2 regions of the Planctobacterium sp. AWM4_229 genome follow, and region 2 is predicted to be linked to the other one. Evidence: predicted binding sites of a transcription regulator. Region 2 holds the regulator's gene; the other holds the start of a gene.
The links. The regulator sigma-54, encoded in region 2, starts transcription at its own class of promoters, with help from an activator protein. The targets are predictions, from matches to a motif close to GTTGGCACGNNNNTNGNNT.

Region 1: ACXAGP_RS18770 (flagella assembly protein FlgT) is a predicted target of sigma-54. The motif match lies at 3,618-3,636, and genes of this name have one in related genera.

The regions. Positions count from the first base shown of each region.
Region 1 is NZ_JBSWWX010000009.1:13,219-19,316, forward strand. It holds gene ACXAGP_RS18740 (CheR family methyltransferase) at 1-126, opposite strand, end outside; gene ACXAGP_RS18745 (chemotaxis protein CheV) at 130-1,068, opposite strand; gene flgA (flagellar basal body P-ring formation chaperone FlgA) at 1,225-1,935, shown strand; gene flgM (flagellar biosynthesis anti-sigma factor FlgM) at 2,176-2,511, shown strand; gene flgN (flagellar export chaperone FlgN) at 2,515-2,934, shown strand; gene ACXAGP_RS18765 (LPP20 family lipoprotein) at 3,107-3,604, opposite strand; gene ACXAGP_RS18770 (flagella assembly protein FlgT) at 3,897-5,054, shown strand; gene ACXAGP_RS18775 (transcriptional regulator) at 5,214-5,486, opposite strand; gene smrA (DNA endonuclease SmrA) at 5,748-6,098, shown strand, end outside.
Region 2 is NZ_JBSWWX010000010.1:109,850-115,947, forward strand. It holds gene rapZ (RNase adapter RapZ) at 1-466, opposite strand, end outside; gene ptsN (PTS IIA-like nitrogen regulatory protein PtsN) at 463-906, opposite strand; gene hpf (ribosome hibernation promoting factor) at 922-1,209, opposite strand; gene ACXAGP_RS19830 (RNA polymerase factor sigma-54) at 1,237-2,733, opposite strand; gene lptB (LPS export ABC transporter ATP-binding protein) at 2,803-3,528, opposite strand; gene lptA (lipopolysaccharide transport periplasmic protein LptA) at 3,561-4,067, opposite strand; gene lptC (LPS export ABC transporter periplasmic protein LptC) at 4,030-4,599, opposite strand; gene kdsC (3-deoxy-manno-octulosonate-8-phosphatase KdsC) at 4,596-5,150, opposite strand; gene ACXAGP_RS19855 (KpsF/GutQ family sugar-phosphate isomerase) at 5,150-6,098, opposite strand, start outside.

The DNA.
Region 1 (6,098 bases), on a different contig from region 2:
CATCAAAGGCGCTAAACGACTTCTCACCAAATACTGCTTGTTCGGTCCCAAAACGATACCACAGCAGCGCTCCAGGAATTCACTAAACAGTGTGTAGTCGTCTTCGCTTAATGTTTTATTCACCACAGATTATTTTTCCGCTGACTTGTCCAGCCATTTCTTTACCGCAGTAGCCAGTTCATCTGGGTGGAACTTCGCAATAAAATCATCCGCCCCCACCTTCTTAACCATCGCTTGGTTGAATACACCGCTCAATGAAGTATGCAGCACTACATGTAACTTAGCCAGTTCAGGCGTACTCTTAATCTCTGCCGTTAAGGTATAACCATCCATTTCTGGCATTTCAATATCACTGACGATAACGCCAACTTTGTCGGTTACATCGCCGGTTTCCGAGGCAATTTCTTTCAGTCTTTCAAGCGCTTCTCGGCCATCTTTGGCAGCTTCAATTTCCAGGCCCAATGAGGACAAGGCCTTTTTAACCTGGCTTCTCGCTACCGATGAGTCATCCGCGATGAAAATAATCTTGTCATCCAGACTGGCGTCGTGCTTAGCCAACTCTTCAGCCATGTCTTCGCGCACCACTTCTCGTGCTGGCGCGATTTCATTGAGGATTTTTTCAACATCCAGAATTTCAATTAATTCGCCATCAACTTCTGTGACAGCAGTAAGATAACTGGCCTTACCCGCCCCCTCAGGTGGTGGCAAGATGGCTTCCCAATTGATATTAATAATGCGCTCCACCGAGCCCACTAAAAAACCTTGTACTGAGCGGTTGTATTCCGCGATGACAATAAAGGCATTTTTGATATCTTCAATCTTACGTCCACCTGTTGCCATACTCATATCGATAACCGAGATAGTTTGGCCGCGAATATGGGCAACACCTCTTACCAAGGCATTCAGCTTTGGCATTGAAGTTAAGGGCGGACACTGTAAAACCTCACGTACTTTAAATACGTTAATTCCGTAGCGTTGGCGATTATTGAGTTTGAACAATAATAGCTCAAGGCGGTTTTGCCCCACCAGCTGAGTTCGTTGGTTAACAGAATCTAAAATTCCCGCCATAAAACACCTCTAATTCATCCAAACAGGCACGATACTTGAATAGTACTCTTATGTGGATGCGTGATTATTATTCGCCCACACAGCGTTATTTTTTTGACGCTGTTAAGTTTTTACCAAAATTGCCTTTAAGCATAGCCAAATTGGAAGAAAGTGAACATGAAAAATTTCGCCAACCTCAAGAAAACCTTAAAACTTTCCTTAATTGGTTGGTTTATAACAACCAATATAGCGGCTGCGCAAGAAAAAGATTTAATGCGTAATCTTGTGGAAGAGACCGCAGAGATATTTGTTTATCAAAATGCCGAAGTAGACAACATCAATGATGTACAAATTTCCGTCAGGAGTATTGATGAACGCATCAACATCCCTGCCTGTCCTGTGGATTTGCAAGCCAGCAGTAGTTCGCAATCTTTGCGTCAATCTAACGTAACAGTAAGAGTGAGCTGCCCGAGCAATGGTTGGTTCCATTATTTGAGTGTCAGCGTAACAGAAATGCAAGAAGTCGTTGTACTGGCAGATACGGTCTCCCCGGGTACCTTATTAACCGCCAATAACGTTACTTTAGAAAAAGTAGACAAAAGACGTATAAGAGGCGGCACTTTTGCCGATATAAAAGATGTTGTGGGTGCGCGTTTAAAGCGCCGTTCACGAGATGGCACTACCGTATCTCCGAATATGCTATGCTTTGTTTGTAAAGGCGACGCCATAGTGATAACTGCGAAGCTCAGCGGACTTGAAATAAAAACCAGTGGTGTAGCACTGCAAGATGGCAATATTGGTGATACGATCTCGGTTCAAAATAGACGCTCTAAAAAGCAGCTAGAAGCAGAAGTGGCGAATGTTAACGAGGTTCGAGTCCAGATATAAAATGGAACGAGGTGCGCTGCAACTCGGAGAGGCGCATTAGAAGATTGCCAATGTCGCTGTTAACCTAACAAATATTGGCAAATCATTGATTTTATAAAGACTTTTTTATGGTCTTAATTTAAACTGCGAAAATACAGTTAGCCAGTATAAAAAAAAAGCGCATTTATTGGTTTTTTATTAAAGATTGAAAGGCGTCAGCCGATAAGCTAACTGAGGGTTTAAAAGTATTGGAATTTAATCATGGCTATTAACAATGTAAATGGCACAGGTCAGAAGCCACAGTTGGAGAGTCAACGACTCAATCAACAACAGGCTCAGCAAGGCCAAAGTGCGAATACAGCACAGCAAGCTCAAACCGCTGCTGCTGCCCCTCGCCAGGATTCCGTTTCGCTGACCCAGTCAGCACAACAACTGGCGAACGTGCAGAAAAAAGCAAGCGACGCTCCGGTGAATCAAGATAAAGTTGATAAACTAAAAGCGGCGATTCAGAACGGCTCTTACAAGATTGATGCTGAGCAACTGGCATCCAAAATCTCGAAAGCTGAAACTGAACTGTTTGGCTTATCCAAAGGTTAATTGATGTCAGATTTGACTGCAGCTCTAGAACAACAACTAACGCTACTTCAGGCGTTAGAAGCTAACCTCCAAAAAGAACTGGAGTTGGTGGTTGCTCGCGATGCTGAAAGTCTGCTGACATTGATTGACGAAAAATCGGCATTACTGGAGCAGTTAGCACAAAACGATGTGTCTCTGCAAAAATTAAAAACGCCTGAGAGCGAGCTTTCCGAAGAACAATTCGAATTGGCTCAGCAAGGCAAAGAACTATTGCATAAGTGTCAGCATCAGACTGAAGTAAACGCTGCGGCAGTAGAAAAGAACCAAATAAGACTTCAGCGATTACGCAACGTAATGCTGGCAGCACGAAACAAAGAATCACTTACTTACACCAACAAAGGTAAAACACAGGGCGGCATGTTGGGCTCTGGTGTCAAAGCCTGACGTTTTATTAAAGCTCCCCTAACCGTTGAGCTAAGCACACAATATACCTTACCTATAAACCCCTTTAGCATAAACTCGTTTTACTTTGCACCTCGATAGTACTTGCTCAAAAACGACAAAACCTCTCAAAAGAGAGGTTTTCATGTTGAGTGGAGCGGGAAAACTCAATATATCAATAATAGGTGATTTCTTTTATTTTTCTTGGACGTGCCGTGGAAAGGTAAATATCATACACTTTTTGAAAATCGAGACTCAATTCCGTTGCGTAAACATCCTCACCTACCGGATAGGTTTTAACCACTTCAGCACCTCTGATTACGCCTTCAACCGATGCCTTTAAATCATTGTCCTTGAGCACCAGGTTAGCCAAAGACTGCTGGGTGTCAATTCGCTGCCCATACACTTGCTCGGCCAGTTCTTTGTAAGCATCCAGTTTGGATGCCTTTATGGCCATCAACATTTTGGCTGAGTCTGTTTTGCCCATTTGTGCGCTAACAGGTGCATAACCTACCGCAGTCAGTACAGGATGTTGCTCCGGTTGGACATACTCCCACTCTACTTGCTTATCACTGTAATACATCGCTTCCAGCGATTTACAGCCGGATAGCCCAAGTGTCACTAATCCAACGACAAGTAATTTGTCCATTTTGGAATTGAATTTTGTCTTCATAACCCACCCATCAGTTTGCCTGAATTTTGCATACAATCCGCTTGATAAAAGGATATCTTTATCAGCGCTATATTATTGACGCAATTGATACATCAATAATGTTTAATGCTTTCTAAGCAAGTTGTTTGCCATTTATTCTGATAAATAACAATGATTGATTGAGGTGGTACGTAATGTGCTTGTACCAAAGCAGCTAAAAAAACTGACGCCTTATTGACGGTAATTCACCAATTGCAGCAGATATAAGTGACAAAATATCGCGTCATGGCAAAAGATGTAAATTGAGGTTCTTATGTTCAGACAGATTTTTACTTTGTTGGCACTACTCAGTGTAGCGAGTCTGCCTACGCATGCAGCCTGGTTTGAAGCCAGTGGTCAAGCAGTAATACACAACAACAACAAAGAATTGGCCAGACAACAAGCAACTCATGAAGCGATACGACAAGCCCTTTTGTTTGCAGGTGCTTCGGTGCGCAGTGTTCAGGAAATGACCGACGGGTTGTTACGAGATGAACGGCTTGAAATAAGAGCCTCAGGCGAGGTAGCCAGTGTGGAGTTAATATCCGAGCATTACTACGATGATTTTGTAGAAGTCGCCATAAGAGCGGATATCTTTCCCCAAAGGGATCAGTGCAGTGCGTCTGATTACAAAAAAAATATTGTTACTAGTAAACTCCATGTCAGCGCCTACCGGCAAGCAGCCATAGGTGGTCTCAATGCCCTTGATGGCCCATTGGCTAACGCCATTAAAGAAAGTTTTGAAGTCTATTCCCAACGCGCCACGATCAGTAAAGTAGAGCCTTACACCTTCTTCCCTCAGCCTCAGGACCTTAAAACTCAATCAATGCTGTTAGCCGAACAAGCCAGCGCACAATATGTGTTGATCGGCGACATTGTGGAACTCAGTTTGGATGAAGAACCCCAGACCTACCTGGATGTGGCAAAATTCTGGGATGAGAAACATCCCGGTAGAAACCTGTCGATTCGCTTTATGTTATTAGACGGTACCAAAGGGGATATTCTTTTTGACAAGACTTATCATCGCTCGGCAATTTGGCAATTTGATAAACACCAGAAAGTACAAGCCACAAGCAAAGAGTTTTGGGGATCGCAATTCGGCAAAGCTACTGGCGAAATGCTGCGGGAGTTAACCTCTGAGATTGATGAGCTTATTGCTTGTATGCCTACTTATGGAAGAATAATTGGTATCCACAATAACAGCCTGTCGGTAAACATAGGTAGTAAGCAAGGTGTAAAAAAAGGTGACGAATTAGCGGTTTTTCAGATGCGTCATTTCTTCTCCCCCAATGGTTTATCTCAAACGCAATACAGTATTCATCCGTCAAGAGTTGTGGTGACTGAAGCCTTCTTTAATTCGGCACAATTAAGGGTGGTGGACGGGACTCCATTGGCGAATATTCAACCAAACGATTTTGTGGTGCGCCGCTAACGCTTTTATTGTAATTATGATTGCGTAATAATCTAAACAGTTAATGGTGATTAGTTCATAGCTAAATCAGCGTCCCCATAGTTTAACCGGATAAAACAAGAACCTCCTAAGTTTTAGATCTGCGTTCGAGTCGCGGTGGGGACGCCATTTTTTCTTTGGCTAAATACTTAATTCTTTTTTAATTAATTTGGCAAATTGCTTTTGGGTTTCAATATCTGCTCGTGCACGGCATAAATTCCACCAATTTTTAATCGTATCTAACTCTAATGCCAACATTGATTTTAAATGGCAGTTTTCTACCGCCACCACTTTTTCTCGACTTATGCCCAATTTTTCGGCGATCTGCTTTTGCGTAAAACTACTTTGCAAGCGAAGACTTCTCAAAATATCTGAACGCTCTACATGCAATATATCGGTACTTTTGTTGGCCATATTTACTACTTCCTTAATGCTGCCTTGAATTTGTCATTCTGGTTTTGGCGCTCAATGATAAGCTAGCGCTAATTGTATAGTTTAATTCATGTAAAGTATCGAATATTTACCTATTTAACAATCCCGAATGGTAATTATTTTAACCTGCATTTATTTCTATATAGTCTCTAAGATTTAAAACCATGATGATCTGTAGAAATGTCTTGAAGGTACAAGCTTCGTACATATATTTATATCTGCAGATATTTTTCAGGTTGTATCATGATTGGGAATGAAGATTTCGACGCATTTATGGCGGAAGTGGCTGATGTAAAAACGTTGAAAAATGATGACAAAGTTTTTTTGAAAAAGACAAATGGCAATGAACTGGCAAAGCAACTACGAAGAGAGGCAATCAAGAACGAACAGCGCAATAGCAAAAATTTCCTAACCCTCGCCGACATAGATCCCGTTGCAGTTGAGGATCCTATCCAGTTTAAGCAAGAAGGCGTTCAGGATCTGGTGTATAAGAATCTTCGCCTTGGAAAATACGCCATAGAAAGCTCCTTGAATATGCAACACTTATCATTAGAAGTTGCCCATAGAGAAGTGTTTGATTTCATAACACAAGCC
Region 2 (6,098 bases):
TTTTTCCTAATATACGTTCTCTAACAAGCTCTGCTAACTGGTGAATGGATAATTTATCAGTGTCGATGTGCAAATCTGCACGTTCATATATTGGGGTTAACAGTTCGCGCTCTTTAACAATCGCATCTGCAAGGGAGATCTTGTTTTTTGAAAGTGGGTGCAGACGGCGAGTTTCGCTGTAGCGCTTGATCAGCATGTCGTCACTGGCGTCGAGATAAATGATAGTTAAATCGGTTTTATTGGGCAGAAAATCCAGGTTTTCAGCCAATAAATCGGGATCTTTAGGTAAGTTACGCACATCAATACTGACGGCAATTTGATCGTATTCACTCACTACAGCATGAGTTAGCGTGGGCAGCATGCTGACGGGAAGATTATCTACACAGTAGTAACCCAAATCCTCCAAAGCCCTTAATACCACAGACTTTCCGGATCCGGATCGTCCGCTGATCACAATTAGTTTCATACCAGTGCTTCATAAAGTGCGTTGTCTGAATGGCAATTGCGAATAACCTTGATAACCTCTTTATCACTGAGTTTTTGAGCGATACGAGCCAAGGTTTGAAGGTGGCCGTCGGTTTGCTCAGTAGGCACAAGAATCGCAAAAAAAATGTCGACAAGCTGATTGTCGATTGAGTCAAATTCTATACCAGGAGAGCAGGTAATAACAATAGCCAGAGGGGAACTCAGACCATCTACTCGGCCGTGCGGGATAGCGATACCTTGTCCAATACCTGTGCTGCCCATTTTTTCTCGGCATAATAAACTGGCAAGCACATCTTCTTCGTTAAGTGCATCTAGTTTTTCGCTGGCAATGTTGCTGATGATTTGGAGTGCGCGTTTTTTGCTGGTAACAGGGACTGCACAACGCGTGCAGTCCAATGAGAGGATGTCTTTGATTTCCATCCTTGTTTAGGCCTCTTAATGACTCTTGAGTTTTTCTTTGTGTTTTATGACTTGCCTGTCTAGCTTGTCAATCAGTGAGTCAATCGCAGCATACATGTCTTTATGCTCCGACGTGGCAAATACTTCACCTCCATCAAGATGCAGGGTTGCTTCCGCTTTTTGGTTGAGTTTTTCAACGTTTAAGATGACATACACATTGTTTATGTGATCAAAATGTCGCTCAAGCTTGGTAAATTTTGTATCGACATAATCGCGAAGAGAATCGGTGATTTCGACGTGATGACCTGATAAGTTTATTTGCATAATTGGTCGTCCTTCTTGTAGGGAAGTCTATATTAGACTCTTACGTTGGTTAGATGGAGGAATCGAGAGCGATTCCCGGTATTTCGCAATGGTTCGCCGGGCTACCATAATGCCCTGATCGGCAAGCAATTGCGCAATCTTGCTATCACTTAGTGGTTTAGCCTGATTTTCTGCCGCCACAAGCTTTTTGATAAGTGCTCTAATTGCCGTAGAAGAACACTCACCACCATTTTCCGTTGCCACATGACTGGAAAAGAAATATTTGAGTTCGAAAATACCTCTTGGCGTGTGCATGTATTTTTGAGTGGTTACCCGTGAAATCGTGGACTCGTGCATGTCTACCATTTCTGCCACATCGTTTAGTACCATTGGCTTCATCATTTCCGGTCCATGCTCAAAAAAGCCATGTTGTTGCTGCACGATACAATTGGCCACTTTCAGCAAAGTATCGTTACGACTTTCTATGCTCTTGATAAACCATTTGGCTTCTTGCATGTGGGAGCGAATGAATTGACCGTCCGCACTGCTGCGGCTGTTTTTACTCATCGCAGCGTATTGTTGATTGATATTCAACTTAGGTACTGATTCGGGATTGAGTTCCACTACCCAGCGTCCGGATTTTTTAGTGACAGAAACATCTGGAATAACGTAATCCGGCTCTTTGGTATTGAGGGTACTACCAGGATGAGGATTGAGGGTTTGCAGCAGTTTTAATACTTCTTTTAACTGCTCTTCCCGCAGTTTCGATTTTCGAATAAGGGTACGAAAATCTTTGGCCATTAACAAATCAGAATAATCGCAAAGCAGTGATTTGGCCTCTTTCAACCAAGGGGTATCAGCGGGAAATTGCCCCAATTGCACCAACAAGCACTCTTGCGGCGAGATGGAGCCAGAACCCATAGGGTCAAAGTGCTGAATGCGTTTTCTGACACATTCTACTTCGTCCAGCTCAATTTCTTCATCATTGAGACTTTCCAGAATATCCTCAACCGATACGGTGAGATAGCCGCTCTCATCAATGGAGTCGATGATGGCCAATGCAATGGCTTGGTCGGTTTCACTGAAAGGTGTCAGATGCAGTTGCCAAAGCAAGTGATCTTGTATGGATTCGCTGGTTTCTCCCTGGTAAACCTGTTCATCATCGGAACCAACACTGGCAGCAGGGGCTGGTGCAGAAGACGCGCTGTAATACTCGTCCCAGGTACTGTCGATGGGGAGCTCATCGGGCAAATCATTTTTTTCGAATGCGTCGCTAGAATCAATACCGTCAGAGCCATTGAATTCTTTATCGCTGTCTGCGCCGTTTAGATCTGAACTGGATTTTGGCTCTTTGAGTAATTCTAAAGCCTCGTCACTGTTGCCATCTGTAGATTCATCCACTTCCAGAAGTGGGTTGGCGTCCAATGCGTCTTGAATCTCCTGTTGCAGATCCAGCGTTGATAATTGCAACAAGCGAATGGCTTGCTGCAACTGCGGCGTCATTGTTAATTGTTGACTAAATTTTAGTTGTAAAGACGGCTTCATTAAAAATGGTTTTTCCGACTCCAGAATGCGAAATTATCGCAATCCACTTATGAGTTATTGTTTTAGTAACTATAGCCTGAATTGCTCACCCAGGTATACATCTCTTACTTGCTGATTGGCCAAAACCGTTTCCGGTTCGCCCTCAGCGATAACTTGCCCATGGCTGACGATGTAAGCTTGCTCACATACGTCGAGGGTTTCGCGCACATTGTGATCAGTGATCAGAACGCCAATTCCTCTGTCTCGCAGATGGTGAATAATCTTCTTTATATCATTAACAGAGATAGGGTCAACGCCTGCGAAAGGTTCGTCCAGCAAAATAAACTGTGGGTTGGCCGCTAGTGCCCGGGCAATTTCCACTCTGCGACGCTCGCCACCAGACAGGCTCATGCCAAGGTTATGGCGAATATGATTTAAGTTAAATTCATCCAGCAGCTCGTCTGCCAGTTCTTCGCGTTGTTCGTTATCCAGTTCTTTGCGCATTTGCAAAATTGCCATGAGATTCTGGAAAACGCTTAATTTTCTGAAAATCGAAGATTCTTGAGGCAAATAACCAATACCGTGCCGGGCACGGACATGCATCGGCTGTAAAGTCAGTTCGTGTTGGTCTATGAATACTTCACCTTTATCTAAGGTGACCAGACCTACGATCATATAAAATGTCGTGGTTTTTCCAGCGCCATTAGGACCCAATAAGCCCACTATTTGTCCGGTATTCACCTGGATGCTTACATCCCGCACTACCTGTCGGCTTTTATAAGATTTTGCCAAATTGTTAGCATATAAGGTTGGCACTATCAGTGTTTCCTTTTGCGGTTTATGCGTATTTAATTTTTATCGTCAGTTTGAAACACCGTTGTTACCCGGCCATCTGACTCATCACCGCCGGCAATGAGCTGTTCTTTTTCAAGATTAAAACTGATTTTTTCGCCTCTCACCATACTGGTGTCTTGGTGCAGTTCTGCTGAACCGTTCAATTCCAACGTTCGCGACTCAACCACGTAACGTATTTCTTCGGCTTTTGCAGTAATTTTACTGCCATCGTCCATGGTTTGAGAATATACCGCAGGTTTACCGATTGCGATAAAGATCTCCTTTCCCTTGCCATCCTCGGCACTCACTCGCACCTCGTCAGCATCGATGGAAAGTGATCCCTGACGAACTCGCACATCTTCTTTAAACACTGAGGTTTTGCGCTTTCCGTCAACAAATTGTGATTTGGAGTCTACTTTAATGGGAAGCTTAAAATCTTCCTTACCTGCCAGCGCTGTTGTTGAGAATAGTAGGCAAGCGCCACTAATTAACAACAGTCTGCTGATAAATGGTTTCAACATGTTCTTTTAGTTCCAATTTTCGGGTTAACAGATTGACGCTAAGCCCGTTGCTTTTTATGACAAAATCCTGACCCGTAATTATCACCGGATTGTCTGATCTCGCTGTGTTTTTTTCTAAATCGATTTCAACGAAACTGGTTTCTATGGTTTGCACAAAGTCCTGTTCGTTGAGACTTTTGATTACCACATTTTGCTCAAGTTCAATTCGTTGATCACTGTATAGTGTGCCTTCCTTAGCAATGATTTGCCATGGTGAGTCGGTTTCGTCGGTATATATCGTATATTCTGGCTCTTCAAACAAGGTAAACCCGAGAATTTCGTAATGTTCCATAGATGCCGCGAATACTTCGTGATTGATACTTCCCGACTCGTTGTAGAGCGTGCTTTTCATGTTCCGGGCCTGATAGTTGGGATCCCATGCTTCAGGTCGTTCATCAATCACTTCCGGCGCATCAGTCGTGGCTACCATATTGAAATAGATGGTGATGAGCACCAAAAATAAAAGCCCTAAGCTGAGATGAATTCTACTCATACACTACTTGCCTGAATGCCATTCAATTTGTCCTGACTTAAAAGGATCAGGTCACAAAGTTCACGCACACAACCAAATCCACCGGCTGTTCGGGTGACATAATTACTCACCTCAATCACTGAGGGGTGGGCGTCTGCTGGGGCCACTTTAAGGGCGGAAAGGGCAAACATGCCGGTATCGGGAAGATCATCACCAATACTAGCAGTATTTTCAGGGAGGATACTTAATTGTTGTTGCAGATTTTGCAAAGCGGTTTGTTTTTGCTCTTCACCTTGAATGATGTGCTTCACTCCAAGTGCTGTAAAACGTTGGGCAACAATATTCGATTTTCTTCCTGTGATAATAGCCACTTCTATATCCGCGGCCATTAGCGCTTTTAAGCCGTAACCATCTTTAGTGTGAAAGGCTTTCAGTTCCTCACCACTGTTACCCATGTAGATTCGACCGTCGCTAAATACGCCGTCCACATCACAGGCCAGCAATTTTATTTTTTTGCAGAGCCTAAATGTATCCTCTGCAATTTGGCCATAAGGCGTATCTACTGTATTCATTACACGAGTCCTGATTTGATCAAATCAAGCATATTTAAGGCACCAACAGGGCGGTTGTGGGCATCCACCACAATCAGGCTGCTAATATTGCGGTGTTCCATTTCACTCAATGCTTCAGCGGCCAGCATTTCTCGATGGGCCGTAAAACAGTTGCGGGTCATGACTTCACTGATGAGGGTGTTATGCACATCTTTGTGGGCGTCGATGACACGGCGTAAATCACCGTCGGTGAATATGCCGACGAGTTTTCCTTCTGGGTCGACAATGCCAGCGAGACCTAAACTCTTTTGGGTAATAATGACAAGCGCATCGCGAATGCTGCACCCCTCTGAAACAAGCGGTACTCGGTCTCCAGAGTGCATGATATCGTTTAAGGTCAATAGTAACTTTTTACCCAATGAGCCGCTTGGGTGTGATAAGGCAAATTCTTCGGCGGTGAAGTTTTTTGCATCTAACAGCGCAACTGCGAGTGCATCCCCAAGAACCAAGGTAACGCTAGTGCTGGAAGTAGGGGCGAGACCTAAGGAACAGGCTTCACGCGGCACTGCGATAGACAAATGGATATCCGCGTAGCGGCCCATGGAAGATTCAGGGCTTCTGGTCATAGCGATGACTTCTATGCCTAAGCGTTTGACGACGGGTAGCAAGGAAAGAACCTCGCTGGTTTCGCCGGAATTAGATATGGCGAGCAAAACATCGTCCTCGCCCAGCATTCCCAAATCACCGTGACCAGCCTCTCCAGGGTGCATAAAAAATGCGGGCGTTCCGGTGCTGGCCAAGGTGGCTGCTATTTTATTGGCGATATGTCCCGATTTACCCATGCCAGTAACGACAACCTTGCCCTTGCAAGCTAACATGGTTTGGCAAGCGGCAATAAAGTGCTCATCAAAAGCCTGCTTTAAATTAGCTATGGCTTCCAGTTCGATATCAAGTACGCGACGCGCTGAG